One region of the Aquirhabdus parva genome, then DNA from elsewhere that is predicted to be linked to it. Evidence: predicted binding sites of a transcription regulator. Region 1 holds the regulator's gene; the other holds the start of a gene.
What was found. The regulator PhoB, encoded in region 1, activates phosphate uptake and scavenging genes when phosphate is short. The targets are predictions, from matches to a motif close to TGTCATNAANCTGTCATAA.
Positions count from the first base shown of each region.

Region 1 (15,057 bases):
TGGAACATGGTGGGTTGGTTGTTTTGGGTATTTCTAGCAGTGGCTTGTTATTGGCTGTATCAGCAAAAACCTTTGTACCTCGATCCTTCCTTATTGGCGAATCAAGTACAAGTAGGCAAGATGCCTAGTAACGAGATGGCACAACTTGCAGCTTTAGGTGGGCTCTTGTTTTGGGCATTTATTGCATTATTGGCTGGGTTTATCTTTCAAATCTACACAGCCATGTATAGTGAACGCAAATTGATACGTCTCTTTGCAGCGCTGCATGCCGATGATCTCAAGCAATATGAACCCCGTGTGGAAATTAGCGATGTAACATCGCCCAATGGCTCACAATCTTAATGGTCATTAATGACTAAAATCTCGTATTATAGAGACGGTCGTCATCCATCAGATTCATTTAATTCAGCCTTTTCATTTATTGAGTTTTAGTTGTCATGCCTTTAGATAACTTATTTGACAGTAACCGAGCTTGGGCAAAAGAAACTGTCTCCCGTGATCCCGAATTCTTTAGTCGTCTGGTCAATCAGCAAACCCCAAAATATTTGTGGATTGGCTGCTCCGATAGCCGCGTCCCTGCCACTGAACTCGTGGGACTGGCACCCGGTGAAATGTTTGTTCATCGCAATGTTGCAAATCAGGTGATTTGTACCGACTTCAACTGCCTATCCGTCTTACAATTTGCAGTGGATGTTTTGAAGGTGGAGCACATTATCATCGTGGGACATTATGGCTGCGGTGGTATTCAGGCTGCACTCGCCAATACCCGTCTGGGTCTCATCGATAATTGGCTGCAACATATTCAAGACACTGCACGCAAATACGCAGAAGTGCTGGCTGCATTGCCTGAATCTGAGCGTGTATCTCGACTTTGCGAACTCAACGTCCGTGAACAAGTCTTGAGTGTCGGGCAAACTACGATTGTTGAAGATGCATGGGCCCGTGGACAAAAGCTTGAAGTTCATGGCTGGGTGTATAGCTTAGAAAATGGCTTGCTGCAGGATCTCAAACTGACGTTGACTCATCCTGAACAGCTCGAAGCGGCCAACTTAGAAGCCCGTCGCCTGGCTGCACCCGACTAATGTGACCGAAGTAACAACACCTGTCACATTCCTACATTAAACTGACCTAAAAATAGTAGCACGAACCCCGATCAACGGGATTTGTGCGCTGTTCGTCAATTAATGTTTTAGATTGTCGATTTTTTAGCAAATTGACATGCAGTTATGCTTGAATCTCATCGTCTATAACTATATCTTTGGCGGACTTAGCAAGACCTGCAAAACGGTGCTATTTACACCATAGCAAACGAGCAGCAAAAAGGTGTTTCTGAGCCATCCTCAGGACTATTTTTTCATTTTATTGAGTTGATCCACCATGAACCTGAATAACTATTGCTCCCCCGCCGAGTGGACCAAAATTCAAGAGTTTTCCCAAGGTAAAGAAACGCCTTTTCTGGTGGTCGACTTGGAAATCATTCGTCAAAAGTACAAAGAGCTCACAACCTGTTTCCCGAATGCAAAAGTTCACTACGCATTGAAGGCAAACCCAGGTGCGCCCGTTGTTAAATTGCTGAATGAGCTCGGTTCAAGTTTTGATATCGCCTCAATTTTTGAATTGAACCGCGTCCTTGAGTGCGGCGTGACCCCTGATCGCATTTCTTATGGCAACACCATTAAGAAAGCAGCGCATGTAAAGTATGCCTATGAAAAAGGCGTGCGCTTGTTCGTCACCGACTCAAAAAACGATTTGCAAAGCATCGCGGACAATGCACCGGGCTCTAAAGTATTCGTACGGATTCTGGTTGAAGGCGGCGAAACTGCGGAATGGCCACTTTCCCGTAAATTCGGCTGTCACCCAGACATGGCGCTCGACCTGTTGGTTCAAGCCAAACTGCTCGGCCTGATTCCTTACGGTATTTCATTCCATGTCGGCAGTCAGCAAAAAGACATCGCGGTTTGGGATGCTGCACTGTCTAAAGTTAAATACATGTTTGACTGGATGAAGTACGAAGAAAACGTCACCCTGAAAATGATCAACATGGGCGGTGGTTTCCCAGCCAACTATATTTCTGAAGTTAACCCGATTCAGACTTATGCTGAAGAGATTGCGCGTTATCTGCATGATGACCATGGCGATGAAGTGCCAGAAATCATTCTTGAACCAGGTCGTTCACTCGTGGGTGAGTCAGGCGTACTCGTTTCTGAGGTGGTGTTGATCTCTCGCAAATCACGTACTGACTTGAAGCGTTGGGTTTACCTCGATGTTGGTCTCTTCCAAGGCTTGATCGAAACACTGGGTGAATCAATTAAATACCCAATCTACACGCCAAAAATGGAAGACAAAGAGAAAGAAGGCGGCGTTGTGCTCGCAGGCCCAACCTGTGACTCAACCGACATCATGTATGAAAACGTCGACTACCAATTGCCATTGAATCTGGCTGTCGGTGACAAAATCTACTGGTTGACCACAGGTGCCTACACCAACTCGTACTCATCTGTTGAATTTAATGGCTTCCCGCCTCTTGCAACCTACTACTTAGACTAATCCTCTACTAAAAGTAGTTTGCCCAAAGATCAGACAACGCGTTTAAACGGTTGTCTGATTTTTTTATACAAAAACCCTGCGTATAAATTGACAAAACAGCCATTACGCTTAAGCCAAACTTTGTTATGCTCAGTCTTTGCCATGCTCTCAAAGCACTTGAATGGATGCATAGATGAAGACAATTTTAATCGCAAACCAAAAAGGCGGCTGTGGTAAGACCATGACCGCAATCACGCTGGCCTCTGCGCTGGCTGCACGTGGAGAGAAAGTCGCACTAGCAGATGCCGATCCACAAAAATCCTCACTTCAATGGCTGAAACGCCGACCTGAAAGTGCTCATCCGATTATTAGCCTAGACTGGCGTAATGAAAAAACGATCGGTGAAGTGCCCAAGCGTACAGATTGGCTCATCATTGATGCGCCCGGTGCATTGAATGGCGACCATGCTGAGCAGTTAATCGCAGAAAGTCATGCGATCATTACGCCAATCCAGCCATCATTCTTTGATATTGACAGTACTCAGCGTTTTTTAAAGAATATCGACGACATCAAACGCGTGCGTAAAGGAAAAGTCCAAATTCACCTATTGGCCAATCGTGTTCGAGCGCAATCTGCAACTAACAAACAACTACAAGAATTCTTTAAGTTACTGGGCCAAGATCCCATCGCATGGATCACCGAGCGTAGCGCCTATCCACAGCTTGCGGGCCAAGGGCTAACCATTTTTGATCATCAACAAAAACTCTATCAGACAATGCAAGCGCAATGGCATCCAGTTCTTGCAACCATCAGTCACTCTTATGCCTGAGTGACTGATTTTCCCGATCTCAATGTCTCTTCTTGCCATAGATCAGTGGGGTCTTTATCTCTATTTTGTTGTATGGATCCTTACCCCTGTGCAACACCATAGAGTCTTTCGATGAATACCTTTGAATCTTTGCAAGCAGGAACGACAACGGAGCAAGCACTAGCACTCTATGACTCACTAGATCCCGTTGATCTGGATTTTATGCTGGGCCGCTGGTATGGTTCTGGTTTCCCAACTCAGCATCGTATGGATGGTTTACTAGAAGCCTATGGCTGGTATGGCAAGGAATTTCACGACAATGACCAAGTCGACCCCATGCTGTTTAAAAACGGTAATGACCAAATTATATGCATCAATCCTGAGCGTATTCCGTTATGGCTCCTCACCTCAAACTTCCCTGCTCCTAAATCGGCTCTGGCCGGGCGCTTCTTCTCGGCGCTGATGCCGCTCTTAAAAACACAAAAGCCAAAAGCCCACCTGCGTATGACCGAATTTCGTGGCAAAGTCTCTGCCACCATGATCTATAACGGACACCCTATTCACGACGTCTTTCGTAAGGTCGATGACAATACACTCTTGGGTATGATGGATCTGATTGGTATGACACAACCTTTCTTTTTTGTATTAAAAAGAGATTGAAAAACTTCGCCTTTTTAAATAACGGATCGGTATGATTCAAGGACAAGATTTCACACATACTCAGGTTGATGATGAAACTCGCAAATAAGCCAACAAAAAGCACCACAAACGCTCTTTTTGACGTGGCTTTTCAATATAATCAAGGGTACTGAACCCTCTATGGATAGAGTGATATGAACAACACGAATAACACAACTACTGCAGCATCACGTGATGCTGAATACGACTACATTGTCATTGGGGGTGGTTCTGCAGGCAGTGTACTGGCAGGACGGTTGACCGAAGATCCGAGTTTATCACTATGTCTTCTTGAAGCAGGTGGCGGCGGTAATAGCTGGATGGTCAATACACCAGTCGGCGCAGTAGTCATCATGCCGACCAAAATGAATAACTGGGCGCTCGAAACCGTACCGCAAGCCGGTTTGAATGGGCGCAAAGGCTATCAGCCGCGAGGTAAATGCTTGGGTGGCTCTTCTGCAACCAACGCGATGGCTTATATCCGCGGTAACCGCAAAGATTATGATCAGTGGGCGGCTCTGGGAAATACAGGCTGGTCCTATGATGAAGTCCTTCCCTATTTTAAAAAAGCGGAAAATAACGAACGCATCCACAATGAATTTCATGGTCAAGGCGGACCACTGAATGTCAGTGAACTCAGAACTGACAATCCCTTACAACAAACCTACCTCGCAGCAGCCCGTGAAGTCGGCTATCCACTCAATGATGATTTCAATGGTGCTGAGCAAGAAGGTTTAGGCATTTACCAAGTCACGCAGATCAATGGTGAGCGCTGTAGTGCTGCCAAAGGCTATTTATTTCCACACATGGATAAACGCCCCAATCTGCACGTAGAGATCAATGCACTCGCACAACGCATTATTTTTGAAAATGGTCGTGCGGTCGGTGTCGAATTTAAGCAAAATGGCGTAAAGAAAACGATCCGAGCAACCCGAGAAGTCATCGTATCAGCTGGAGCATTTCAATCTCCACAACTGCTGATGGTTTCAGGAATTGGCGATCGGGCTGAACTTGAAGCACAGGGGATCCCCGTGATTCACCACTTGCCGGGCGTGGGCAAAAATCTACATGACCACCCTGACTTTGTGTTCGGCTACAAATCCAACAATACTCAAGATAGCTTCGGACTTTCTGTTGGCGGTTCTTTCCGGGTACTGGGTCAGATTCAGCAGTACCGTAAAAACCATACGGGCATGATCTCCAGTAACTTCGCAGAATGCGGCGGCTTCCTGAAGACCAAACCGAGTCTCGACATTCCTAATGTTCAGCTTCACTTTGTCATTGCGCTCGTCGATAACCATGCCCGTACCATGCACCTCGGTCATGGTATTTCTTGCCATGTGTGTCTGCTCAATCCGCGTAGCCGGGGTACGGTGAAACTGAGTGGTCCGACAATGGATGATCCACTACTGATTGATCCTAACTTCTTGGGTGATCCTGCTGATGTCGAAGATATGGTTGATGGCTTTAAGATGACCAAGAAGCTGATGGACGCCAATGCGTTTAAAGACACCATCACCAAAGATCTCTTTACGGCCGATGTAAAAACCGATGATGACATTCGTGCTGTACTGCGTGCACGGGTCGATACGGTCTACCATCCTGTGGGCAGTTGTAAAATGGGTACCGATGAGATGGCCGTCGTAAGCCCTACTCTCAAAGTCTATGGCGTAGCAGGATTACGCGTAATTGATGCATCGATTATGCCTGCTGTGGTGAACGGCAATACCAACGCCCCAACCATCATGATTGCCGAAAAAGCGGTCGATATGATTCGCGCAGGGCTTTAAAAGCAATAAGGAAAAAGCCTTCTTTCGAGAAGGCTTTTTTTCTTTAATAGCATAGCTATACCTTAACTCTAATCACATTCATATTTGCCAATCTCTGCCTGACAAAAATCTCAATGGCATTGAAATCCAGAATCATCGCTCACATTCCTTTAAGGAAAAACAATTCTTGCCTGCTGTAAACACTCAATCAATCGTTCAACATCCTCATCCAGATGCGCAGCAGAGAGGGTAATGCGTAGCCGACTGGTGCCGACTGGTACTGTCGGTGGACGGATGGCAACTGCCAATACCCCTTGCTCCTCCAGCCACTTCGAAATCGCCAACGCCCGATCGGCGGCACCAATGATGATTGGTTGGATCGCCGTCTGACTATCTGTCAACAGCCAACCTTGCTCGATGAGCGCAGTACGTAGCCGCACAATATGCGCCGCCAGTTTTGTGCGGCGCCAACTTTCACTTTCAATCACGTCCAGTGCAGCCAAAGTCGCTGCCGCAAGCAATGGCGGCGTTGCTGTGGTAAAACAGAATGTCCGAGCTCGGCTCTGCAAGAATTCAATGAGTTCGTCAGAACCCGCCACAAATGCACCAAAGGTGCCAACCGCTTTGCCCAGTGTTGCCATATAAACATCGACTTTTGGCAGCGGTGTAGCACGTACCGCAAAACCATGTGCATCATCAATCATCAGCGCCGCTTGATATTGATCCGCAAGATGTCGAAGCGGCTCAAGCTGAGCTTCTGTGCCATCCATGCTGAACACTTGATCGGTCGCAATAAGCTTTAATGGTGAAGTATCGCTTGCGAGCCAATGCTCAAGTACGACTAAGTCTTGATGCGGATAACGACGATGTACAGCACCCACTAAGCGGGCACCATCAATTAGTGAAGCATGATTGAGCTTATCCTGATAGACCGTGCTTTTAGGCGTTAAGAGTGCATCCAGCACACCCATATTTGCCATATAACCGGTAGAAAACAGCAACGCACGCGGATAGCCACTCATCAAGGCCAATCGAAGCTCCAATTGCTCATGGAGTTCAGTATGACCCGTGATCAAATGCGCAGCGCCAGCGCCTATGCCATGTTGGTTAAGCGTCTCCACCACGGCATCACGCAGTGCATAATGATCAGCGATTCCGAGATAATCATTGCTAGAAAAATTCAGAAACTCTTTGCCACCTCGCCAGATACACGGCGTGACTCCATGGGAGAGTGCACGCGGAGTACGCTTGAGGGACTGCGCTTGTAGACTAGCCAGTTGTTCAGAGAGATTAAAAGCATTGAGCGTCATATCAAGTTCTACAGGCTGATGAATACTGGCTCAACAATCAATATGTGATTTTGAGCGTTGAAAAACAAAAATCCCCCTGTGATGCAGGGGGATTTTTTATACATCAAGATTGCAATTACGCACTCATCGCATCAAGCGCTGTGAGTTTTACATCAACACGTGGTGCTTCACGGTGTAAACCGAGTGTCTCAAATAAACGGTCATCGCGAGATGAATCGGCATTTGGTGTGGTTAAGAGCTTCTCACCATAGAACAGGGAGTTCGCGCCAGCCAAGAATGCCAAGGCTTGCTCGGAGTCGGTCAGCCCTTCACGACCTGCAGACAAACGGACATAGCTCTTGGGCATCAAGATACGTGCAACAGCGATGGTTTTAATCCATTCAATCACGGGTAGTTGTGGGGTATCACCTAGCGGAGTTCCCTCAACTGCAACCAGTAGATTCAGCGGCACAGATTCAGGATGCAAAGGTAAGGTGGACAGCTCATGCAGTAGACCCACGCGATCTTGACGTGACTCGCCGAGTCCAACAATACCGCCACTACACACTTTCATGCCTGAGGCACGCACATGGGACAAGGTATCCAAGCGGTCATCAAATGTACGGGTACGGATGATATGTGCATAGTGCTCACGAGAAGTATCCAGATTATGGTTGTAATAATCCAGTCCTGCTTCAGCCAAACGCTCTGCTTGATTGGAGGACAACATACCCAAAGTCATACAGGTCTCAAGACCCATAGCTTTGACTTCTTTGACCAGTTCCAGTACATAAGGCATATCACGCTCATGCGGATTACGCCATGCTGCGCCCATGCAGAAACGTGAAGCACCAGTATCACGTGCTGCTTTGGCCGCTTCTAAAACTTTTTCAATCGCGATTTTCTTTTCAGGAACGAGTGCGGTTTGGTGATGAGCGGATTGTGAGCAATAATCGCAATCTTCGGGGCAGTTACCAGTCTTGATGGAAAGCAGGGTGCTGACCTGAATCGCATTGGCATCAAAATGCTGGCGATGGACTGTTTGCGCCTGAAACATCAAATCATTGAAGGGTAAATCAAAGAGTGCCGCGATCTCATCGCGTGTCCAATCATTACGTAGCATCATTTCAACCTATCCTATTGCTGAAAAACAATCTAACCTGAATCTAACCGTTTTATGCAGAGCGTGCACGTGTAAAACGTGACTGCAACTTACGCGCATGTTTGAGCGCTGGCTTGACTTTGGCTAAGATCGGTTTCGGAATCTTTGGCACAATCATTTTTGAAGCTTGGTTAAACCACATCAGCAAACTAAAGTCGCCTTCCATTTGTACCGAGCCATCTTGCATGCCGGTCATAAATGCTGCTGGATTGCCTTGCTTGAGAATCTGTATCGCTGTTTCACCATCCTTAAAACGCAAAGTGAAATCTGGTTTTGGTGCAAGGCCGCTGGCCATAGTGACCTGATTATTCAGCACGGTAAAATTACGGGCGATGCCGTCTTGCGATTCAATCTGAATGGTGAACGAACGATTTTCTAAAATCGTTTTAAATTCTGGACTGGTATACGCCAATTGAATCATGCGTAGCCCTAAACCCGCTAACAACAAATCAAACGGATGTGTAGATAGATTGAGCAATGGTAGTTGAACGACAGGAAGAGTCATAGTAGAAGCTCGCATGGAGGATATAAATTGGCATATACACATAGTGCTTGATCAAAAAATTGAGATGCCGATGTTTAAAAATATAAAATACAGTCTCAATGAGACTCATCATAAACACGATGCATTGATGCAATGCAACCTGTCGAAAACACAAACGGCATTCACTTTAGCACCAGTTGTTTGTGCTGTCACTGGCATAAAGACCAAAAACAGTCGGCTTTTGTCGATAAGCTAGGTGAATTACGAGATGAAAGACGATAAGCAAGAATCTTGCCGTAATCAAACCGTAACAATATTCGTTGTAATATTACTGTCATTATTAGTTTGACGTTGCTTTTGGATATTGTTTAACTGTCGTTAAACCTAAAAACATCCAAAACGATTGTCACGATCTGGTTATCACGCATTGCACTGGGCAGTGTGTTACCAGCAAATGGATCACAGAAACCATGACAGACCGTATTTTAATTGTTGATGACGAAGCTCCCATTCGTGAAATGATTCACACAGCGCTTGATCTCGCAGGCTTTGACTGCGTGCAAGCCGAAGATGCCCGTACCGCACATGCCATTATCGTCGATCAGCGGCCAGCCCTTATCCTGCTCGACTGGATGATGCCAGGCAGTATGAGCGGGATTGAACTTTGCCGCCGCTTAAAGAAAGATGAGTCCCTATCAGAAATACCCGTCATTATGCTGACCGCTCGCGGAGAAGAAGACAATAAAGTGCAAGGCCTTGACGCAGGCGCCGATGACTATATGACCAAGCCCTTCTCAACCCGTGAACTGGTTTCTCGCATCAAAGCGGTTTTGCGTCGTGCCAGCGCACTTAATGCAGACCGTGCCATCAACGCAGACGGCTTAACGTTGGATCCAGTGAGCCAGCGCATCAGTGTTGGAACGCATACCGTTGAAATGGGACCGACTGAATATCGCCTGTTGGCTTTCTTTATGACGCACCCAGAACGTGCATATACCCGCACTCAGATGCTCGATCAAGTCTGGGGCGGTAATGTCTATGTAGAAGATCGCACCATTGATGTGCATATTCGCCGTTTACGCAAAGTATTAGAGCCTCATGGCTTTGATCGGTTTATCCAAACGGTGCGTGGTACAGGCTATCGCTTCTCCACACGCATTGACTTGCAACCAGCAACATAAACCCATAAGGGCAGATCATAATGATTCACAGCGCCGCGCTGAAATCGGCTAAACTGCCCGCATGAGTAATTCAACGACCTCTTTATTAGACTTTGTCTATCAAGATTTATTACGTTTAATTGGGCTGGTGCTAATCTTTTTTTGCATCGGCTGGGTCGTTGGTATGCCTTGGCTGGCGGTCTTGCTGGCTTTGTTTCTGTTTTTACTTTTACAGTGGTACTCACTGTATCGACTCTATCGCTGGATGCAGCACACGCCCGATCAAGAGCCGCCTGAACTGGGTGGTGTCTGGTCTGCCCTACTGTACAACATCACCCGAATCCAAATCAGTGAACATCGCTCACGCAAAAATCTGCTGGGTGTCATCAGCCGTGCACAAACCTCTGTTGCGGCGCTTGAAGAAGCCGTGGTCCTGATTGATGCTAGCTCGCTAATTGAGTGGTGGAATCCTGCTGCAGAAAAAATACTGGGCCTAAAGTCTGGCGATCAAGGTCGCAACATCCTGAATTTCTGCCGGGCTCCAGAATTTGTCAGTTACTACCAACAAGGTAACTATAGCCAAGAGATTAAGCTTAAATCTTGGATCAATGAAGAGCGTTACTTCCAATGTAAGCTCACTCGCTTTGGACAAAATGATCGCTTGCTGGTCGCTTACGATGTTACCCGCTTACACAACCTAGAATTGATGCGCAAAGACTTTGTAGACAATGTTTCGCACGAGTTACGCACGCCGTTAACCGTACTGTCCGGCTATCTTGAAACCTATATGGATCAGGATGACCTTAACCCACGCTGGCGGCGTGGCTTTGAACAAATGCGCCAACAAACCACGCGCATGACTAACATTGTCAAAGACTTGCTGCTGCTATCGCGCTTAGAAAATAGCAGTGCGCAGACTGAACGCAAAGTCATTGATATGCCGTATTTATTGAATAAAATCTTTGATGATGCCCAAGCCTATAATGCTGAATTTAAGCACGAGTTGAATCTGGAGATCGAAAGCTTCCGCAGTATCCTCGGTGCTGAGCAAGAGCTGACCAGTGCGTTTACCAATCTCATTACCAATGCAATTAAGTACACCCCCAAAGGCGGCATCATCAGAGTACGTTGGTTTGATGATGGCGATGACTGCTGCTTTAGCGTGACGGACAACGGCATCGGCATTGAGTCACATCATATCAATCGTTTGACAGAACGGTTTTACCGTGTTGATAGTGACCGCAGCCGAGATACCGGTGGTACAGGACTCGGACTCGCTATCGTGAAACACGTCATGCTGCAACATGAGGGACGCTTGGAGATCTCCTCTAAGCGTGAGCAAGGTTCAACATTTCTATGCCGCTTCCCTAAAGAGCGACTGGTTGAATAATCACGTAACCCTCCCCCCCTCATAAAAAAAACCAGAGTCATATGCTCTGGCTTTTTAAATATCTAATCTTCAAATCAACATCAAAAGTCTGCTTTTAACACCACGCGATAGCGCGCTTTGCCACTTTTCACATGCTCAATGGCTTCATTGATCTGTGACATTGGGAACTCTTCGACTTGTGGCGCTATCCCATGGCGGGCAGCAAAATCAAGCATGGTGCGCAGCGCCCAAGGAGAACCCGTGGGTGAACCTGACACACTCTTCGCACCGCCAATCAAGCTAAAAGCAGGAACAGGGATCGGTTCTAGTACAGCACCAACCACATGCAGCGTGCCTTCTGGTGCAAGGGCTGAGAGATAAGAATTCCACTCCAGCGGTACATTCACCGTACTTACGATGAGATCGAGCGTGCCTTTGATTTTGGCAAGTTCAGCTTTGCTGCGGCTGGATACCACCTGATGCGCGCCCATTGCTTTGACTTCATCGACCTTTTCTGGATTCGAACTAAAGGCAGTAACTTCACAGCCCCAAGCCTTAAACAGTTTAATCGCCATATGACCTAAACCGCCAATGCCCACCACACCCACTTTATGAATCGGCAAGGTGTTGTGTTGCAGCAGTGGTGCGAATACCGTGATACCACCACAGAGCATCGGACCCATTTTGGCCGGATCAACATTGTCAGGTAGCGGAATCGCCCATTGCCAACTGGCACGGACTTTCTCGGCAAAGCCGCCATGATGACCAATGATCGTTGCAGTCGATGTTGCGCAGAGATTTTGTTTACCGTGGATACACGGATCGCAATATTGACAACTGTCGGCGGTCCAACCAATACCCACTGTTTGCCCGATTTCGAGTCCGCGGGCTTCAGCACCCAATGCCGTAATCTTTCCGATAATTTCATGACCACCGACAACGGGGTAAATACTATTGCCCCATTCGTTATCAATCACAGAAATATCAGAGTGACAGATTCCACAGTATTCAACTTTAACTTCAACTTCATGTGCTTTAAGCGCACCTGCTTCATATTGAAAAGCTTGTAAAGGTTGATTAGCCGCAAGTGCGGCATAAGCACGAATCGTCGTCATCACAGTTCCACTCATCCAATTTGAAGTGTTTGTTTTAGCCTCAAATCAATAAAAGATAAAGAGGACTCTTGTGACAACCAGAATCAGCCCTTCACCCCTCATCTCGCCAAGCGGCATACATTAAGCAGGGGATAAACAGTGATGATCTTTGGCTATATGCTTTTTGGACAATTGCCGCCAAAAACCCAATAACGCACGCGCTGTCATTTGCGGCACTTCGACCATGGGCAAATGCCCAACTTCACTGAAAATTTTCACCTCAGCTTGCGGAATAAGCTGTTTGAATACGGTGGCGCAAGAGGCATGCAGTATTCGGTCTTTCTCTCCCCACAGTACCAAAGTCGGCGAAGTAATATGGGCAATTCCTTCAAACATGGTCGGTGGTGCGTGCTCAAGCAACTGATGAAACATATGCTGGTTGATATGGCGTCTTGAAACCAGCTCTTGATACATCAAGGGCACCAATAGCGCCGTCAATGTCCAGCGGTTATAAGACATCACGGTACTCATCATGCGCACGACATCGGTCAGACGATGCGCAATCAAATGATTGTTCCCCTTTTTCAGCTCTTGCTCAAAATGCGTCGACTCGGAACCAAATACTCCTAACGCGTTCATGAGCGTTAAGCTGAGTATTTTTTCTGGGTGTCGCGCCGTAAACAGTGCCGCAATACCTCCTCCCATCGAACTACCCACGATATGAAACTGACTGGGCATATAGCGCCCAGTCCAATTATCGACGCGATCAAGCTGTTTTTCTAAGCTATATTGCTCAACATAGTTAAACTCACTCTCACCCCAACCCGGTAAATCCGGCACAAACACCCGATACCGTCGGGTTAAGTACGGCAGTAACAACACCCAATTTTCTTTACTCGAAGCAAAGCCGTGCAGTAGTAAGACAGGCTCGCCATGCGGATTACCACCTTCAAGCCAGACAATTTTTTGAGATTTAACGAAAGTACTGCGACGTTTCATACCTGTCGCGTAGCCTTGAACTTTACGCAGCAATGCGGTCGTGAGGCCTGACGGTTCCCAGTTTTTAAGGGCTTTGATATTGATGGGTTTAGGGTTGTTTTTTAAAGCCGATTGCAACTCATCAATAAACGACTCTACACTATTCTCTACGAAATCAGACATTCACTACGCTCCACATCTTGCTTAACCGCTCAAATGACACCTCCAATGAAGTGTCCGCTTAATCACAATTTGTAATATGATCAGACTGTATCTGAAAGCTTGAAGTAAGCGGTTAGCATTTTCTTCCAGATGGATGAAAGATTAGGCGCGGAATGTCAAGTGAGGCATATGACTTATTCAAAATAGGTTATTGCTCTTGGTATGATTCTTTCATAACTATTTAAGACTGATCAGTAATACCCGCAAAAGGAAGCACCATGGAACTCACGCCGCACGAAAAAGACAAAATGCTGATATTCACCGCAGGACTCGTGGCAGAAAGACGCAAAGCTCGCGGTTTAAAACTCAACTATCCAGAAGCCATCGCCTATATCTCTGCGGCGCTATTAGAAGGTGCTCGCGATGGCAAGAGCGTCAGTGAGCTCATGCACTACGGGACTACCCTGCTCACTCGCGATGATGTGATGGACGGTATTGCGGACATGATCCATGAGATTCAAGTCGAAGCGACCTTTCCTGATGGCTCCAAACTGGTCACGGTTCATCAACCGATTATCTGATCGCAGCAAATCAATGATCTATACAGCACACTAAAAGGGAAAACATGATGATTGCTGGTGAATATTTCCTCGATGAAGGTGACATCGAACTCAATGCCGGTCGCGAAACACGCACGCTGGATATTACCAATGTCGGTGACCGTCCAATTCAAGTGGGTTCGCATTTTCATTTCTTTGAAGTCAACGATGGCTTGCAATTTGATCGCGCAGTTGCGCGTGGATTTCGACTCAATATCGCTGCGGGTACTGCTGTACGCTTTGAACCCGGTCAAACACGCCGTGTGGAATTGGTAGAGCTTTCAGGACTAAAAACAGTCTACGGCTTTCAAGGGCGGGTCATGGGTCCGCTATCAGATACAGACGGCAATACTGCTACCGAGAATTAATCATGAAAATGTCACGCCGCGCTTATTCAGAAATGTTTGGTCCAACTAAAGGGGATCGTGTTCGTCTTGCCGATACCGACCTCATCGCCGAAGTGGAACACGACTACACCGTGTACGGGGAGGAAGTAAAATTTGGGGGTGGTAAAGTCATCCGTGACGGCATGGGACAATCCCAGTTATTGGCTGCTGAAGTTGCCGACACCGTCATCACCAATGCGCTCATCATCGACTATTGGGGCATCGTGAAAGCCGATGTCGGCATCAAGAATGGTCGCATCTGGAAAATTGGTAAAGCAGGCAATCCTGACATCCAGCCCAATGTCGATATCCCCTTAGGTGCAGCAACCGAAGTTATCGCAGGCGAAGGACAAATTCTCACTGCTGGCGGTATCGACACCCACATCCACTGGATCGCCCCCCAGCAAGTTGAAACCGCTCTGATGTCAGGTATCACGACCATGGTTGGCGGTGGCACGGGTCCTGCGGCAGGAACAAGCGCAACGACCGTGACTCCTGGCCCATGGCATATGGCGCGGATGCTACAAGCGATAGATAGCTTACCGATGAATATTGGTTTATTGGGCAAAGGGAATGTCAGTTTGCCACAGCCT
Region 1 is NZ_CP031222.1:2,601,256-2,616,312, forward strand. It holds gene HYN46_RS11665 (hypothetical protein) at 1-342, shown strand, start outside; gene can (carbonate dehydratase) at 438-1,082, shown strand; gene HYN46_RS11675 (type III PLP-dependent enzyme) at 1,378-2,547, shown strand; gene HYN46_RS11680 (ParA family protein) at 2,720-3,355, shown strand; gene HYN46_RS11685 (DUF4334 domain-containing protein) at 3,467-3,994, shown strand; gene HYN46_RS11690 (GMC family oxidoreductase) at 4,168-5,802, shown strand; gene HYN46_RS11695 (aminotransferase class I/II-fold pyridoxal phosphate-dependent enzyme) at 5,952-7,091, opposite strand; gene bioB (biotin synthase BioB) at 7,207-8,196, opposite strand; gene HYN46_RS11705 (SCP-2 sterol transfer family protein) at 8,246-8,737, opposite strand; gene phoB (phosphate regulon transcriptional regulator PhoB) at 9,187-9,897, shown strand; gene phoR (phosphate regulon sensor histidine kinase PhoR) at 9,959-11,266, shown strand; gene ahr (NADPH-dependent aldehyde reductase Ahr) at 11,347-12,360, opposite strand; gene HYN46_RS11730 (alpha/beta fold hydrolase) at 12,481-13,500, opposite strand; gene ureA (urease subunit gamma) at 13,758-14,060, shown strand; gene HYN46_RS11740 (urease subunit beta) at 14,108-14,446, shown strand; gene ureC (urease subunit alpha) at 14,449-15,057, shown strand, end outside.

Region 2 (15,057 bases), 1.3 Mb from region 1:
AGCTGTTTGTAGCTGGGTTAGTGATAGCATTCAATGCACGCGCGTGCTTGATGATACCGCCGATGAAGAACAATGCTGTTTCTGACAAGCCTGCATATTCGTCACCCGCAAAAGTGTTTTTACCATTTTTGCTGATTGACATATGAACATGCATACCTGAACCATTGTCACCCACCAGTGGCTTAGGCATAAAGGTTGCAGTTTTGCCATGTTCGTGCGCAACGTTCAATACGGCATATTTTAATACTTGAACTTCGTCGGCTTTGCGAACGAGTGTATTGAAAGTCACACCAATTTCAGATTGGCAAGATGCCACTTCATGATGCTGAACTTCAACGCGACCTTCGCCGAGCATTGCTTCAATAGCCTCACACATTGCAACACGCAGATCTTGTCCGCTGTCTACTGGTGGTACTGGGAAGTAACCGCCTTTTACACGTGGGCGATGGCCTGAGTTACCGCCTTCGTATGAATTACCAGTTGACCATGCTGCTTCTTCAGCAAAAATAGTGTGGCGTGCGCCGGACATGTCGACGTCCCACTTCACTTCGTCAAATACGAAGAACTCTGGTTCTGGACCAAAATATGCAGTATCACCGATACCAGTCGATTTCAGATATTCTTCTGCACGACGTGCGATAGAACGTGGGTCACGCTCGTAACCTTGCATAGTTGAAGGTTCAATGACGTCACAAGTCACAACGACTGTTGGTGCAGAGAAGAATGGGTCCATGAATGCTGTTTCTGGATCAGGCAGCAGGATCATGTCCGATGCTTCAATACCTTTCCAACCAGCAACTGATGAACCATCAAACATTTTACCGTCTTCGAATGTGCCTTCATCAACAGTGTGTGCTGGGAAACTGACATGCTGTTCTTTACCGCGTGTATCGGTAAAGCGGAAATCCACCCATTCCGCTTCGTTTTCTTTAATCAGTTTGAGAACTTTGTTGCTCATGCTTGCAATGCTCCAGCGTTAGAAAAATTTTAGACCTATGTTCAATTCAGGTATTACCATTGATATGCAGACAAAATGAAGGTGAAACCCCGATTCAAGATGCTGCAATATAACAATTCAGACCATTCGATACAGCGGTGTCTACCCTTAAGCAAATGACGTACCAGAAATCTATGCCTTCTCAGATTTGTAGTCGATTAAGTCCATTTACCCCAGCACCGCCACAACTTACAGTATAACGCATCCGTTTAGTTCGTAAATCGAAAAGTACAGACAAAAAAGAATAACCCAAGACGCCCTAATATAACGCACTCATAATGGTGCGCTTAAGATAATTGCACCATTATAGACCACAAAAAAAAGACCACATTGATTAGCACCTGATCGAAGCATAATTGGTACATCTAGGGTGGCTGTCCAATAAAAAAGCTTCGAACTTAAAGAAGTCAGAAGCTTTTTTTGTTTATTTTACTGCGTAGCGACTAGCCATTTTTTCAAGTGAAATCGGATTGATTCGACTTGCATGTCCTGCGGTACCAAACTCTTGATAGCGTGCAATACAAACATCCCGCATCGCTTTAACCGTTTCACCGAAAAATTTACGTGGGTCAAATTCAGAAGGATGCTCCGCCATAAAACGACGCATTGCACCGGTTGATGCCAGACGTAAATCGGTATCAATGTTTACTTTACGAACGCCATACTTAATCGCTTCAACGATTTGCTCTACAGGAACCCCATAGGTTTCTTTAATGTCGCCGCCATGCTCATTAATGATTTTTAACCACTCTTGAGGGACCGAACTTGAACCATGCATTACTAAATGGGTATTGGGAATTTTTGCATGGATTTCTTTAATCCGATCAATTGCGAGAATGTCGCCTGTCGGTGGGCGAGTAAACTTATACGCACCATGGCTGGTACCAATCGCGATGGCCAAAGCATCGACATTGGTATCGGCAACAAATCGGGCAGCTTCATCAACTGTGGTAAGCAGTTGCGAATGATCGAGCACCCCCTCCGCACCGACGCCATCTTCCTCACCCGCAAGACCAGTCTCAAGGCTACCTAAGCAACCAATCTCACCCTCTACAGAAACACCGCATGCATGAGCAAGCTTAACAACATCACGCGTCACACCAACATTGTAATCATAGTCTTTTGGTGTTTTGCCATCTACACCCAGTGAACCATCCATCATCACTGAGCTAAAGCCCAATTGAATTGAACGTTGACAGACATCAGGGCTGGTACCATGATCCTGATGCATCACTACAGGAATATGTGGCCACTCTTCAATAGCAGCCAAGATCAAATGACGCAGAAATGGTGCACCTGCATATTTTCGAGCGCCAGCACTCGCTTGCACAATCACCGGGGAGTTCGTTTGATCAGCGGCCTCCATGATAGCGCGCATCTGCTCCAGATTATTAACGTTGAAAGCTGGAACGCCATAGCTATGCTCGGCTGCATGATCAAGCAATTGGCGTAACGAAATAAGTGCCATAACTAAAAACTCTATCTAATAATGAAAAGCTAGCTAATGCTAAATGCAAAGTGAATAAAACCAAGTGAGATTCTAACCTACTTACCCTTAGTTTGGGATGTGGTTTGACTGAATTTATACAGGGAATATGTGTTGCTGAGCATAAAAAAACCTCGCAGAATGCGAGGTTTTTCAAATCATAGACTCGGCATATATAGCCTTGTCCAATTAAACCATTCAAAAATTAAGAATGTGCTTTGATTTTGTCAGCAGTTGCTTGTGCAGTATCAGCAGTTGCTTGTGCAGCTTTAGCTGCTGCGTCTTTAACATCTGCAACAGTCGCATCTGCAGTTTTTGCAGTTGCATCGGCGGCTTGGCTTGCAGCAGTTGCAGTTGCATCAGCAGCTTTGTCTGCGCTAGCAGCAACAGCAGAACCTGCAGCAGCAGTCGCATCAGCAGCAGAAGCTACGCCAGATGCAGCAGCATCAGCAGTTGCAGCAACACCTGAAGCAGCAGAGTCTGCAGCTTCTTTTGCCTTATTACATGCAGTCAGAGCCAAAGGAAGAGCCAATAATGCTGCGATTAGAATTGAAGTTTTCATAGCGATGTCCTGTATAGATATAAAAATTAAGTCAAAAACAGACCTGACGACAGAGTAGCACAGCATATATGACAAGAAAATTACTCTGTAACAAAAAGTATAATCTTCACGATATACGGTTCTATTTATCGACAGTTATTCATTTTTTACTAAGAGCAGCTCAATAACGCCGCTACAGCGGGCAACGTCTTCCCTTCCACAAATTCAAGAAACGCGCCACCACCCGTTGAAATATAGCTGATCTGATCAGCAACATCATATTTATCAATAGCCGCTAATGTATCGCCCCCGCCCGCAATCGAAAAACCTGAGCTTGCTGCAATAGCTTCAGCCAGTGCTTTGGTTCCATATCCAAATGCATCGACTTCAAATACACCGACAGGGCCATTCCATAATATGGTTTTTGCTTGTTGAATTAAGGTCGCAAACTGTGCAGCGGTATCAGGACCAATATCTAAAATCATATCGGAGTCACTGATCTCTGATACTTTTTTAGTCACTGGTTGACTTTTTGCGACGAAATCCATGAAGTCACCACTTAAAAGACTCGCATCAATGACCACCACGTCAGTTGGTAATGGCACATGTACTTTAGAGGCAATTGCACGTGCAGTCTCAATGAGATCCGCTTCATACAAGGATTTACCGACATTGAATCCTGCTGCAGCCAAGAACGTATTGGCAATTCCACCACCCACAATGATCTGATCACAAATGCCAGCAAGTGAAGTCAGCACGTCAAGCTTAGTAGACACTTTCGAGCCCGCGACAATAGCAACCATTGGCTTTTCTGGAGACTGCATTGCACGACCCAATGCATCTAACTCTGCAGCGAGTAGCGGGCCCGCACACGCAATTTTTGCAAACTTAGCAACGCCTTCAGTGGAGCATTCCGCACGATGCGCGGTACCAAAGGCATCCATCACATAAACATCACACAATGCAGCGTATTTTTCAGACAATTCAACGGCGTTCTTCTTCTCACCTTTATTAAAACGAACGTTTTCTAACAAAACCACTTGCCCTACTTGGACATCTACACCATCTAGATAATCAGTCACTAATGGTACATTTTGACCCAGTGCTTTCGACAAATACTCAGCGACAGGCGCTAAAGAGTTTTCAGCAGAATGTTCACCCTCAGTCGGACGGCCCAAATGAGAACAGACAATAACTGCCGCACCTTGCGCCAACGCTGCTTTAATCGTTGGTAGTGCTGCTCTTAAACGTGCGTCACTGGTGATTTGACTATTTTTTACGGGAACATTCAGATCCTCGCGGATTAACACACGTTTGCCGTTTAAATCTAAATCCGTCATTCGTTTGAAGTTCATACTGCTCATAGTCAAAAAATCTCAGTCAATCGCGATGGGAGTGGTATTGTAAAGAAATATAGCGTGTTGGGCTATATGTGCATTTTAGATGCCCTAAAGCAAAGCTTCGGTAGAATTCGTGTATCGTGCGCAACATAGAACATATCATTCGAGAAATATCATGAACTTTTTTCTGACCAACCCCTATATTGATGTTGCACTGCGTAGCCTTGCCGTATATTTATTTATGTTGATAGCCATCAGACTCACGGGAAAAAAAGAGCTGTCCCAACTCAATACGACAGATGTTGTTCTCATTCTATTGATCAGTAATGCTGTACAAAATGCCATGGTCGGTGCCAATACCAGTCTGTCAGGAGGCTTACTCGCTGCAGGAGTACTGTTTCTTGCAAATTACTTGCTCAAGAAAGTCATGTTTAAAAATAAAAAACTCAGGAATATCATTTCCGAGCATCCTGAAATTCTGATTCATGATGGCATCGTTAATACTGAAATTCTTGATAAATTAGGAATAAGCCACGATGAAATCAAAGAAGCGATGCGTGAACATGGGGTAGACAAATTAACGGATGTCAAATTAGCAATGCTGGAAATCGATGGCAATATTAGTATTATTAGTGGTGATGCTCAAAAGCTACAACAAACACAGCATAAGCGTAAAAAAATTCACAAAACACTAGGTAGCCTCAACTCATGAGGCATACCCAGTATAAGTGTTTGCAATACAACCGATTTGAAGATACTTAGCCTGCTGGCGCATGATAAAGCAAAAAGAGCTTGGTTAGATTGTCAGGAATCTCATCAGCCATTTCTTCCATTAAATCTGGATTCTTACGCACGGTTTCCAGATCTGGCTCACCCTCAATGCCACTAAAGACCATCATAGGCAGCGTGAGCATAATGACATCTTCTTCCTCGTCCGCTTGTTCAAACCAAGCTTCGTCATTCAGAAATAAAGCATCAACAAACCCAACAGCCCAGTCACCTAGACTCGAGTCAACAGAAATTTCTTCAATTTCGACAGGAAATCCAACTTCTTCTTCATTAAGCAGCGTTTGTAGGATATCTGCACGCCACAATTCAACCTGCTCTAGAATTTCACTAGGCACATCTTTTTCATGCTCATCAAATAAATGCTTACGCCAGCCTTTAAGCTCAGGACCAACAACAGTCGCACACAAGAAACCATGCGTTGCGGCGAAGTCCAAGCCAAACTCGTTGCCTTCACCGTCTAAGTAGTCAACCAGCAGATCTAAATCAAGTTCAGGGATCGCCATGAGACACACTCCATTGCATTATAAGATTGCGCTACTCTAACAAATTTGATGACACTCTGGCGTAATAAAGCACATCGTTTTGAACAACAAACATACCAAAAGCATGTAAATAACACAGATCACTGCACAGCCAGACGACCACTTCTATTTTTTGCATAAAAAAAAGCGACGAGATTAATGCCTAGTCGCTTTTCTTCAATGATTAATACTCAAGGATTAATCATCTTCAAGATCAAAATCATACTCTTTCAAATGACTTTGCAAACGTTTTTCTTGCAAAATATCGTCAATTAAACGGCGTTTGAGTAAGGAAGCTTTGCTGTTTGAACCAGATCGACTGGTCTCACTAACAGGTAATGCCTCAGTATCTAAAAATGCTTCATCGAGCTCGAACTCTTGACTACCTGCGCTACTCATTACGCTCTCCTTGGGCAAAAACTTTGTGAACAAAGAATCTCTTGAGACTATATATATACTTAATATTTCAAAAAGATGACATTGTCAACAAAGTACTCAGGAGTGAAACAAAAGTTAACATAAGATTCATGCATTTCACACGCAAGACTCTCTTTTAAAAGTTTCCATAAAACAGGATATTGAATAAGTTTTAACATGGGCAATAGAATTATTAGACTTATTAATCTCCATTATATGGCGATAGACACCCAACAAACTCGTCACATAAAAACACAGAGACTCCTTATTCCATCATATTCAACTCATTCTCCCCACATGAAATGAGTTAACACTATCCAAAACTGCTCTTTTATTATTGGAAATATGATGTCGCCCTATAAAATCTTAAGCCTTTGTTTAACACTCACCCTATTACAACATGCCCACGCTACAGATGAAGCTGTAGCACCCACTATCAAAACTCGTCCTATCTATGTCGCACCAGCAATCACTGAAGACAACTCCCCTCTCGGTTTTACGGAAAGCCTTGAACTTTTAAGATTTGAAGAGCCCATTTATTCAAATTCACTGTTAACGGCTGGGGAAACAAAGAATACAACGCTAAAAATTTTGGTGAACAATCGCGGAGAAGTCACCGAGGCTGAAATCGCAAAATCCTCCGGTGTTGAGGAACTGGACAATGCGGCCAAAAAAGCCATCGTAAAAACAACTTTTCTGCCTTATATCAATAAAAACACGGGACAACCCATCCATGTTTACACGAATTTTGTGTATAGCTTTAAGCAACATCAAGTCACTGATACAAAGTCAGATGACCAACCTAAACAAAAACGTGGTGGTGGGCGTAATAAATCTTAAAAGAAATGCCCCATGATTTTTAGATTATTTTTACTCAACACAAAAATCAGGCACAACAAAAAAACCTAGGATCTACGATCACTAGGTTTTTAATTTAAATCAATTACTACGAATATATGGGGTGGCTAATGGGACTCGAACCCACGACAACCGAGATCACAACCCGGGGCTCTACCAACTGAGCTATAGCCACCATAGAAGCCAACCAATCACCATTTGTATCACATACAAATCTAGGCTTAGGTGGAGCACAGCGGAGAAAACTAAACTACATCAAAGTTTGGATAAGGCATGGTGCGCCTGGCAGGATTCGAACCTGCGGCCATCCGCTTAGAAGGCGGATGCTCTATCCAACTGAGCTACAGGCGCATAATCGCAAACAGGTCAGTTAAAACGAATTTCTTAAACACACTGTTAAACGACAACTGCCTACTTACATCTCACTCTATTGCTTTACTATTTGGTCGGAATGCAAGGATTCGAACCTTGGACCCCCTGGTCCCAAACCAGGTGCGCTACCAGACTGCGCCACACTCCGAATAAACAGCTTAACAACTACTTCTTACATCATCTTCGACTTGCGTCGTGATGGGGTGCATTCTAGAGAGTTCAGCCCATCACGTCAACCACGAGGCGGATGATTTTACAGCAGTTGCACTGTATTTTTCAATATTTGTCTTAATAAGTTCATTTTTTATACTAAATATCAAAAAATCAGCGTGTTAACGTCTTAGCAAAGTCTAACATTCGATCGAGAGGCACTTTTGCACGCAGCGCCAACGCCGGATCGACATGAATTTCTTGATCACCATTTCGCAGTACTGCCAAAATATTGTCCAAGCTATTCATGGCCATCCAAGGGCAGTGCGCACAAGAGCGGCATGTTGCACCTTCGCCAGCCGTGGGTGCCTCAATAAGAATCTTATCTGGCGCTGCTTGTTGCATCTTGTAGAAGATGCCCCGATCTGTAGCCACGATCATACGTTTCTGAGGAAGCGTTTGCGCAGCCTTAATCAACTGACTGGTACTACCCACAGCATCAGCCAAAGCAATCACCGATTCAGGTGACTCTGGATGAACTAGAATAGCTGCATCAGGATAAAGCGCCTTCATCTGCTCAAGCCCACGTGCACGGAACTCCTCATGAACGATACAGGAGCCATCCCAAAGTAGCATATCTGCTCCAGTCTTCTTCTGAATATAGCGTCCAAGATGTTGATCAGGTGCCCAGATAATTTTTTCACCCAAACTATCTAGGTGCTCAACGATGTCCACAGCAACACTGGATGTCACCACCCAATCCGCCCTCGCCTTCACAGCAGCAGACGTATTGGCATATACCACAACCGTATGATCGGGGTGCTGATCACAAAATGCAGTAAACTCATCGACGGGGCAGCCAAGGTCTAGCGAGCACGTGGCCTCCAGTGTCGGCATCAAAACTGTTTTTTCAGGGCTGAGAATCTTTGAGGTCTCCCCCATAAACTTCACCCCTGCAACCAACAATGTCGATGCGGCATGATCTCGACCAAAGCGTGCCATCTCCAGTGAGTCAGATACACAGCCACCCGTTGCCTCAGCCAAAGCCTGAATATCAGGATCGGTATAATAATGAGCGACAATCACTGCATCACGTTTTTTCAGTTCTTCAGCAATTTCTTCAAAACGACGTGCGCGTTCAATATCCGTCAACTTCAGTTCAGCATTGTGATCGAAGTGGTTTAAACGATCGAGATGCTCTTTGACAACGGTCTTGGCATGATTGTCAATCAGTGTGGACATATAAAAAGACTCTAGCTATTTGATTAATCGTGGCTGGAAAATTAAGCATGAAAACAATGCTTAAAGTGTCGGATCACGAAACTCAGGTAAACGACGACTCAGTTGTGCAAGGCCTGCTTGCATTTTTTGCTCAAGGGTTGGAATAATTTGTAATGCAACTTGCCCCGCCATTTGTGCAGCCTGCAAGCCAAATTTTTCTGCCAAAGTCATTTTGCGACGTGACTGAATCACATAGACATCACGAGTTGGCAGCAAGGACAGCAAATAAGCATCACTGGTCTGCAACTGATCAACCAATTTTAGATTCAGCGCATCTTCACCATACCAATGCTCGCCTGTCGCAATGATTGAGACATCCAACTTAGGACGATACTTTTCAACAAAATGCTTAAAGAGTTGGTGCGTTTGCTCAAGCTCTTCTTCAAACTTCTCTTTACCTTCCTCAGAGTTTTCGCCAAACATGGTAACTGTACGTTTGTATTTACCTGCGGTGTAAACATCAAAGTCAATTTTCAAAGATTGCAGCAATTTATGAAAATTTGGCATCTGTGCAACAACACCGATAGAACCAACCACGGCAAACGGTGCTGCAATAATTTCTTGAGCAATACAAGCCATCATATAACCGCCACTTGCGGCGACTTTATCTACACAAATAGTCAAATGAAAACCTGCCTCACGCAGACGAGCAAGCTGCGCAGCAGCTAAACCATAACCATGTACAAGACCACCAGGGCTTTCTAAGCGCAAAACGATTTGATCACGGCCAGCACGCGCCATGGACAAAATCACAGTGATTTCTTCACGGAGGTGTTCTACAGCACTGGCTTGAATATCACCTTTAAAGTCGAGCACATAAACACGCTGACCGTCTTTAGTTCTAAGCTTTTTACTCTTTTCTTGGTTCTTAGCCAAAAGTTTTTGTTCAGCTTTCGGAAATGCAGCGCCAGCAAGAAAACGCTGATGCGACTCTAGTCTTTCATTTAAATGGGTAATCCGCATTTCTGACTGAAATTTTGGCGTGTGGAATAACATAATCTTGATATCCTGTAATCAATCTCTAATGATCAAACTGACGAGTCGAATGCATCTGAGCATTTTTCCACTATTGACTCCATGGGCGATGCACATTGCACAGTGCCACGGATTAATGATTGAGATTGTGAGCAATAAGTTCAAGTGAGCAATCCATGAGAATTACACGAAGCTACATAAGTAGATCAGCACGTGTAAATCACTTAGATCAAACGCAGCGGTCTTTCTTCATCATGAGGGGCATGGTTATGGTCGGTATCACACGCCTCGCCTTCTTTTTTGCCTTTATCAATATAGCCTGTGCGCTGATTCTCAGGTAAATGTTTCATTTCCCAAATCAATACGGCTTGCATCGATGTTGCACGTTGCTCAGGCGTTAGGCGATCACCGTTTGGCCACTTACCAATCTCAACCGCAGTGCGCAAGCGATCTACGATCTCCGGAGTTAGGGCGGCTAAAGTTGCTTCAGGATCTAACACATCAGTGCTCATCATCATTTTCCTTATAGTGGCTCCAGCCCAGCTTGGTACGGCAGGCTGCATAAAAATCATACCCAGGCGGATGAATCAAACACAACTTAAAGGGGTGCTTGCGAATATGCAGCAAATCTCCTTCCTCTAAAGTCACGCTGGTTTGTCCATCAGCACTCACCATCGGGTGTACACGGGTGTCTTTAATTTTGATCTTAATTTCGCTTTCGCTACCGATCACGATCGGACGGCTAGACAGTGTATGCGGGTGCATGGGTGCAATCACAATCCCATGCATGGATGGATGCATAATCGGTCCACCTGCAGAAAGTGAATACGCAGTTGAACCGGTAGGAGACGCAATAATCAAACCATCACTATGCTGGCGATAAACAAAATGGCCATCAATATTTAGCTCAAAGTCGATCATATGGACTGACTTACCCGCGTGTAATACGACGTCATTTAATGCCACGCCTTCATGAGTCACTCGCCCACCGGAACGAATCTCCATATGCAGTAAAAAGCGCTTATCAAGGGAGTACTCGCCTTTTAGCACTTGATCCAGTTTAAACAGGACTTCATCAGGCGAAACATCAGTTAAGAAACCCAGTCGCCCACGATTTACACCAAGCACAGGGGTTTGATGACGTGCTAATACACGTGCTGCGTGAAGCAAAGAGCCATCACCACCGACAACAATCACCAAGTCACACACTTCGCCCAACAGTGGCCGAGAAATGACCTGCACAGAAGTCAGATCCGCTAACTCTGCAGTCGCCTCATCAAAAATAGGATTCAATCCCTGCTTATTGATATGGTCGTGAATTAAACGCAACGTATCGACAACCGAAGACTTACCGGGTCGTCCAATCAATCCAATATTTCGAAAATGGGTAGTTTTCGATGCGACTGTTTTCACCGCAGCATTTTTGGCTGGTTTTGACACCCTCATTCGCTCCATTGCGTACTTCTGTGTAAATCATAGCATTAAACATTCATAAGGACAGCGGACTAACGCAGAATCCAGCGATATGCCGCATATTTAATGCACACTAAAGGGCGTTATTATTGTCATGGAATTAAGTCATTTTAATAAATGTGCCATCTTCTTCCGCAATAAGCCGTTACTATTTTGCTCCAAAACTTAGATTGTACATCACACAATTAACACGTCTAATAGCAGGGTAAATCATAATTTCATTCAACATAAGACTTCTTATATAAAGAAGTTTATCACCATGCAGGGGGCTTTATGCAAAGTGACAATCCAATGCTACGCAGAGCAGAGTTTATTCCGACCAGCCAACCGATGTCTGTGGCTGGCGCGGTTAATAAATCTATTATTTTGACCCTTGTTGCGGCTTTTGTCGCTATTGCTCTATATGCCTATTCAATTTCCTTGATGCAGCAAGGTGTAGCTAGCCCAGCAGGTCTGGCCGCTATCGTGGGTGGCATCGGTGGCTTTGTGCTTGTGCTCATTATGACCTTTAAAGCACATCTAAGCTCAACACTTGCACTGCCCTATGCAGTTATGGAAGGTTTGTTTTTAGGTGGCGTTTCAGCCATGTACGAACTACGCTACCCAGGTGTTCCTGCATCAGCATTACTGGCCACTTTTGTGACCACACTGAGCCTATTCGGGCTTTATCGTGCGGGCATAATCCGTGCAACTGAAAAGTTCAAATCTGTTGTGATCTCCGCCACGATTGCTCTGGCTTTAGTTTTTGTCGTGCAGATGGTCATGAGCCTTGCATTCAAATCATCAATTCCTGGTTTATTTGAACAAACTGGCGTCGTCGCAATCGGCTTTGCTGCATTTGTCGCGATTATTGCGTCGTTAAATCTGATCTTGGATTTTGATCTCATTGAGCGTAGTGCCGAACTGGGCGCACCGAAATATATGGAATGGTTCTGTGCGACCGCACTGCTTGCAACACTGGTGTGGATGTACATTTCTTTCTTACGTTTACTCAGTATTTTACGCAACTAAATCGCATGTTTGCGTATGAGTAGCTTGCTGCAAATAAAGCCTCTGATCAAATCAGGGGCTTTTTTATGGGGGAAATTGCTGCATCCCCCACATCTATCGTGTTAGAATATGCCGACATCGGGACGTCTCCCGATTTTTTTACGCCTGATTGATTGTAAATTCAATCTCTTGATTTCTAATGTATTATCAATTGAATTGCTATTCATTATTGATACTACGTTGTTTGCTTTATTTTGCATGGGACAAATTCATGCCAGTTGCGGAAACTTGGTTGTTGCCTGATGGTGTAGCAGATATTTTACCTACCCAAGCACACACGATAGAGTCATTGCGTCGTCGCTTATTAGATACCTTTGCGGTACGCGGCTATGCGCTGGTGTACACGCCATTTATCGAATATGTCGAATCTCTACTGACGACAAACAATGTCGGTGGTGGTAATAACCATGATCTAGACTTGGTGACATTTAAGCTGATTGATCAACTGACGGGCCGTTTGATGGGGGTCCGCGCCGATATCACTCCCCAAGTCGCCCGCATTGACGCCCATGTGCATCCCATTGAAGGCGTTGCGCGCTATTGCTATGCCGCCACAGTACTACATACTCGCCCTCAAGAACTCTCAGCCTCACGCACCCCCTTACAACTTGGTGCCGAGCTTTTTGGCTATGCAGGACTCGCAGCCGATCTTGAGATGATTGATCTCATGCTCACCATCCTGGCTGATGCTGGACTCACTCAAAATCTTCACTTGGATTTGGGTCATGTTGCCGTATTCCGCGCCTTGGCTGCCATTGCTGGCTTCAGCGCAGAACAAGAACAAGTTTTATCAAACATCTATCAGCGCAAATCGATTCCAGAGTTGAAAGAGTTCTGCCAGAACATTGCTCATGGCAACGACTTCCTTGTACTCGGACGTTTAGGGCATGATTTATCTGCGCTTGCGGCTCAACTTTCCCCTGAAGCACGTCAGAACGTAGATGTTCAAAATGCTTTAGATCAACTGGCGACAACATTAGCGCATGTACAGACCCATTGGCCTCAAGTTGATGTCAGCGTCGATGCGACTGAACTTCGCAGCTATCACTATCATACGGGTCTCGTGTTTGCGGTTTATGCGCCGAACCTTGCGGTGCCGCTAGCCAAAGGTGGGCGTTATGATGGCGTAGGTCAGGCATTTGGACGTGCACGTCCTGCAACCGGTTTTAGTTGTGACCTCTACATGCTGACGGGTTATCTGACCCAAGAAGAACAAATTGTGGTTGCAGCCCCTGCAGGACGTGAAGCCAGTTTACAGACTGCAATCGCACAAGCACGGAGTGCAGGACATGTCGTTGTTCAGGCACTGAGTTTCGGTAAGACCACAAATGCACTCGAAATCGATCATCGAGCAACACATACTTTGGTTCAAGTCGATAAAGTCTGGCAAATCGTTAAGCTAGAAAGCTAAACCCTATCAAGCATATTGAATGCAGTTGTTATTAGTCGTTTTATGTACTATCAGTAAGAATCATCAATGGGAATCAGTGGTATGAGTAAGAATGTTGTCGTACTAGGCTCGCAATGGGGCGATGAAGGCAAAGGCAAGATCGTGGATTTGCTCACTGATCAAGCTGCCGCAGTAGTTCGTTTTCAGGGCGGTCATAATGCGGGTCATACCCTCGTTGTAGGCGGTGAAAAAACTGTCCTGCATCTGATCCCATCAGGCATTTTGCGTGAGAATGTGCTGTGTTTGATCGGTAATGGCGTGGTCCTTGCACCTGATGCATTGATCAAAGAAATGAAAACACTGGAAGATAAAGGGGTTCCTGTTCGTGAACGCCTGCGTGTCTCTCCTAACTGCCCATTGATCCTGCCTTACCATATCGCACTGGATCAAGCGCGTGAGATTCGCCGTGGTGCCTCAAAAATCGGCACTACGGGTCGTGGAATTGGACCTGCTTATGAAGACAAAATTGCACGTCGTGGTTTACGCTTGGCTGACCTGATTCGCGATACTGATTTTGCTGATCGTTTACGTGAAATCATGGAATACCATAATTTCCGCCTGACCCAATACTACGGTGTTGAAGCCGTGAGCTATGAGAAAACCCTAGAACAAGCACGCGAATGGGCAAAAGTCATTCGCCCTCTCGTTTGTGATGTCACCGAAACCTTGCATGACTATCGCCGCGAAGGTAAGTCACTGATGTTTGAAGGTGCTCAAGGCACATTGCTCGATATCGATCATGGTACCTACCCTTATGTCACCAGCAGCAACACGACTGCAGGTGGCGTTAGCACGGGTACTGGCTTCGGTCCATTGTACCTCGACTATGTCCTCGGGATTACCAAAGCCTACACCACACGCGTTGGCGCCGGCCCCTTCCCAACCGAACTCCATTACGATGCAAGCACCGATATTGGCAGTGCGATCGGTAAGCATCTGGGTACCGTAGGTCATGAATTTGGTGCTACTACTGGTCGTCAGCGTCGCTGCGGTTGGTTTGACACAGTCGCACTGCGTCGTGCAGTTGAGCTAAACTCAATCAGCGGGATCTGCTTAACCAAGCTGGATGTTTTGGATGGTTTGGATACCATCGAAGTTTGTGTACGTTACGAGCAAGGTAATAATGGCGGTTGTATCGGCTCTTCAGACGCGATTGCATTTGAAAACGTCACCCCAATCTATGAAACCATGCCAGGTTGGTCGGAATCGACCATCGGTGCAACAACTTTAGAACAACTCCCAGCTAATGCACGAGCTTATATTAAGCGCATTGAAGAGCTGGTTGGCTGCCCTGTTGATATTATTTCTACAGGTCCAGACCGTGAACAAACGATTGTATTGCGTCATCCCTTTGAAT
Region 2 is NZ_CP031222.1:1,284,257-1,299,313, reverse strand. It holds gene glnA (type I glutamate--ammonia ligase) at 1-958, opposite strand, end outside; gene fba (class II fructose-bisphosphate aldolase) at 1,422-2,465, opposite strand; gene HYN46_RS05770 (hypothetical protein) at 2,689-3,045, opposite strand; gene HYN46_RS05765 (phosphoglycerate kinase) at 3,195-4,379, opposite strand; gene HYN46_RS05760 (DUF421 domain-containing protein) at 4,540-5,076, shown strand; gene HYN46_RS05755 (YecA/YgfB family protein) at 5,123-5,650, opposite strand; gene HYN46_RS05750 (PA3496 family putative envelope integrity protein) at 5,873-6,073, opposite strand; gene HYN46_RS05745 (energy transducer TonB family protein) at 6,437-6,931, shown strand; tRNA gene HYN46_RS05740 (tRNA-His) at 7,049-7,124, opposite strand; tRNA gene HYN46_RS05735 (tRNA-Arg) at 7,224-7,300, opposite strand; tRNA gene HYN46_RS05730 (tRNA-Pro) at 7,393-7,469, opposite strand; gene nadA (quinolinate synthase NadA) at 7,646-8,713, opposite strand; gene sohB (protease SohB) at 8,774-9,748, opposite strand; gene HYN46_RS05715 (YeaC family protein) at 9,952-10,239, opposite strand; gene HYN46_RS05710 (NAD(+) kinase) at 10,229-11,173, opposite strand; gene HYN46_RS05705 (Bax inhibitor-1/YccA family protein) at 11,474-12,211, shown strand; gene HYN46_RS05700 (ATP phosphoribosyltransferase regulatory subunit) at 12,462-13,661, shown strand; gene HYN46_RS05695 (adenylosuccinate synthase) at 13,743-15,057, shown strand, end outside.
Region 2: a site for PhoB is predicted at 11,204-11,222, ahead of HYN46_RS05710 (NAD(+) kinase). Genes of this name have one in related genera too.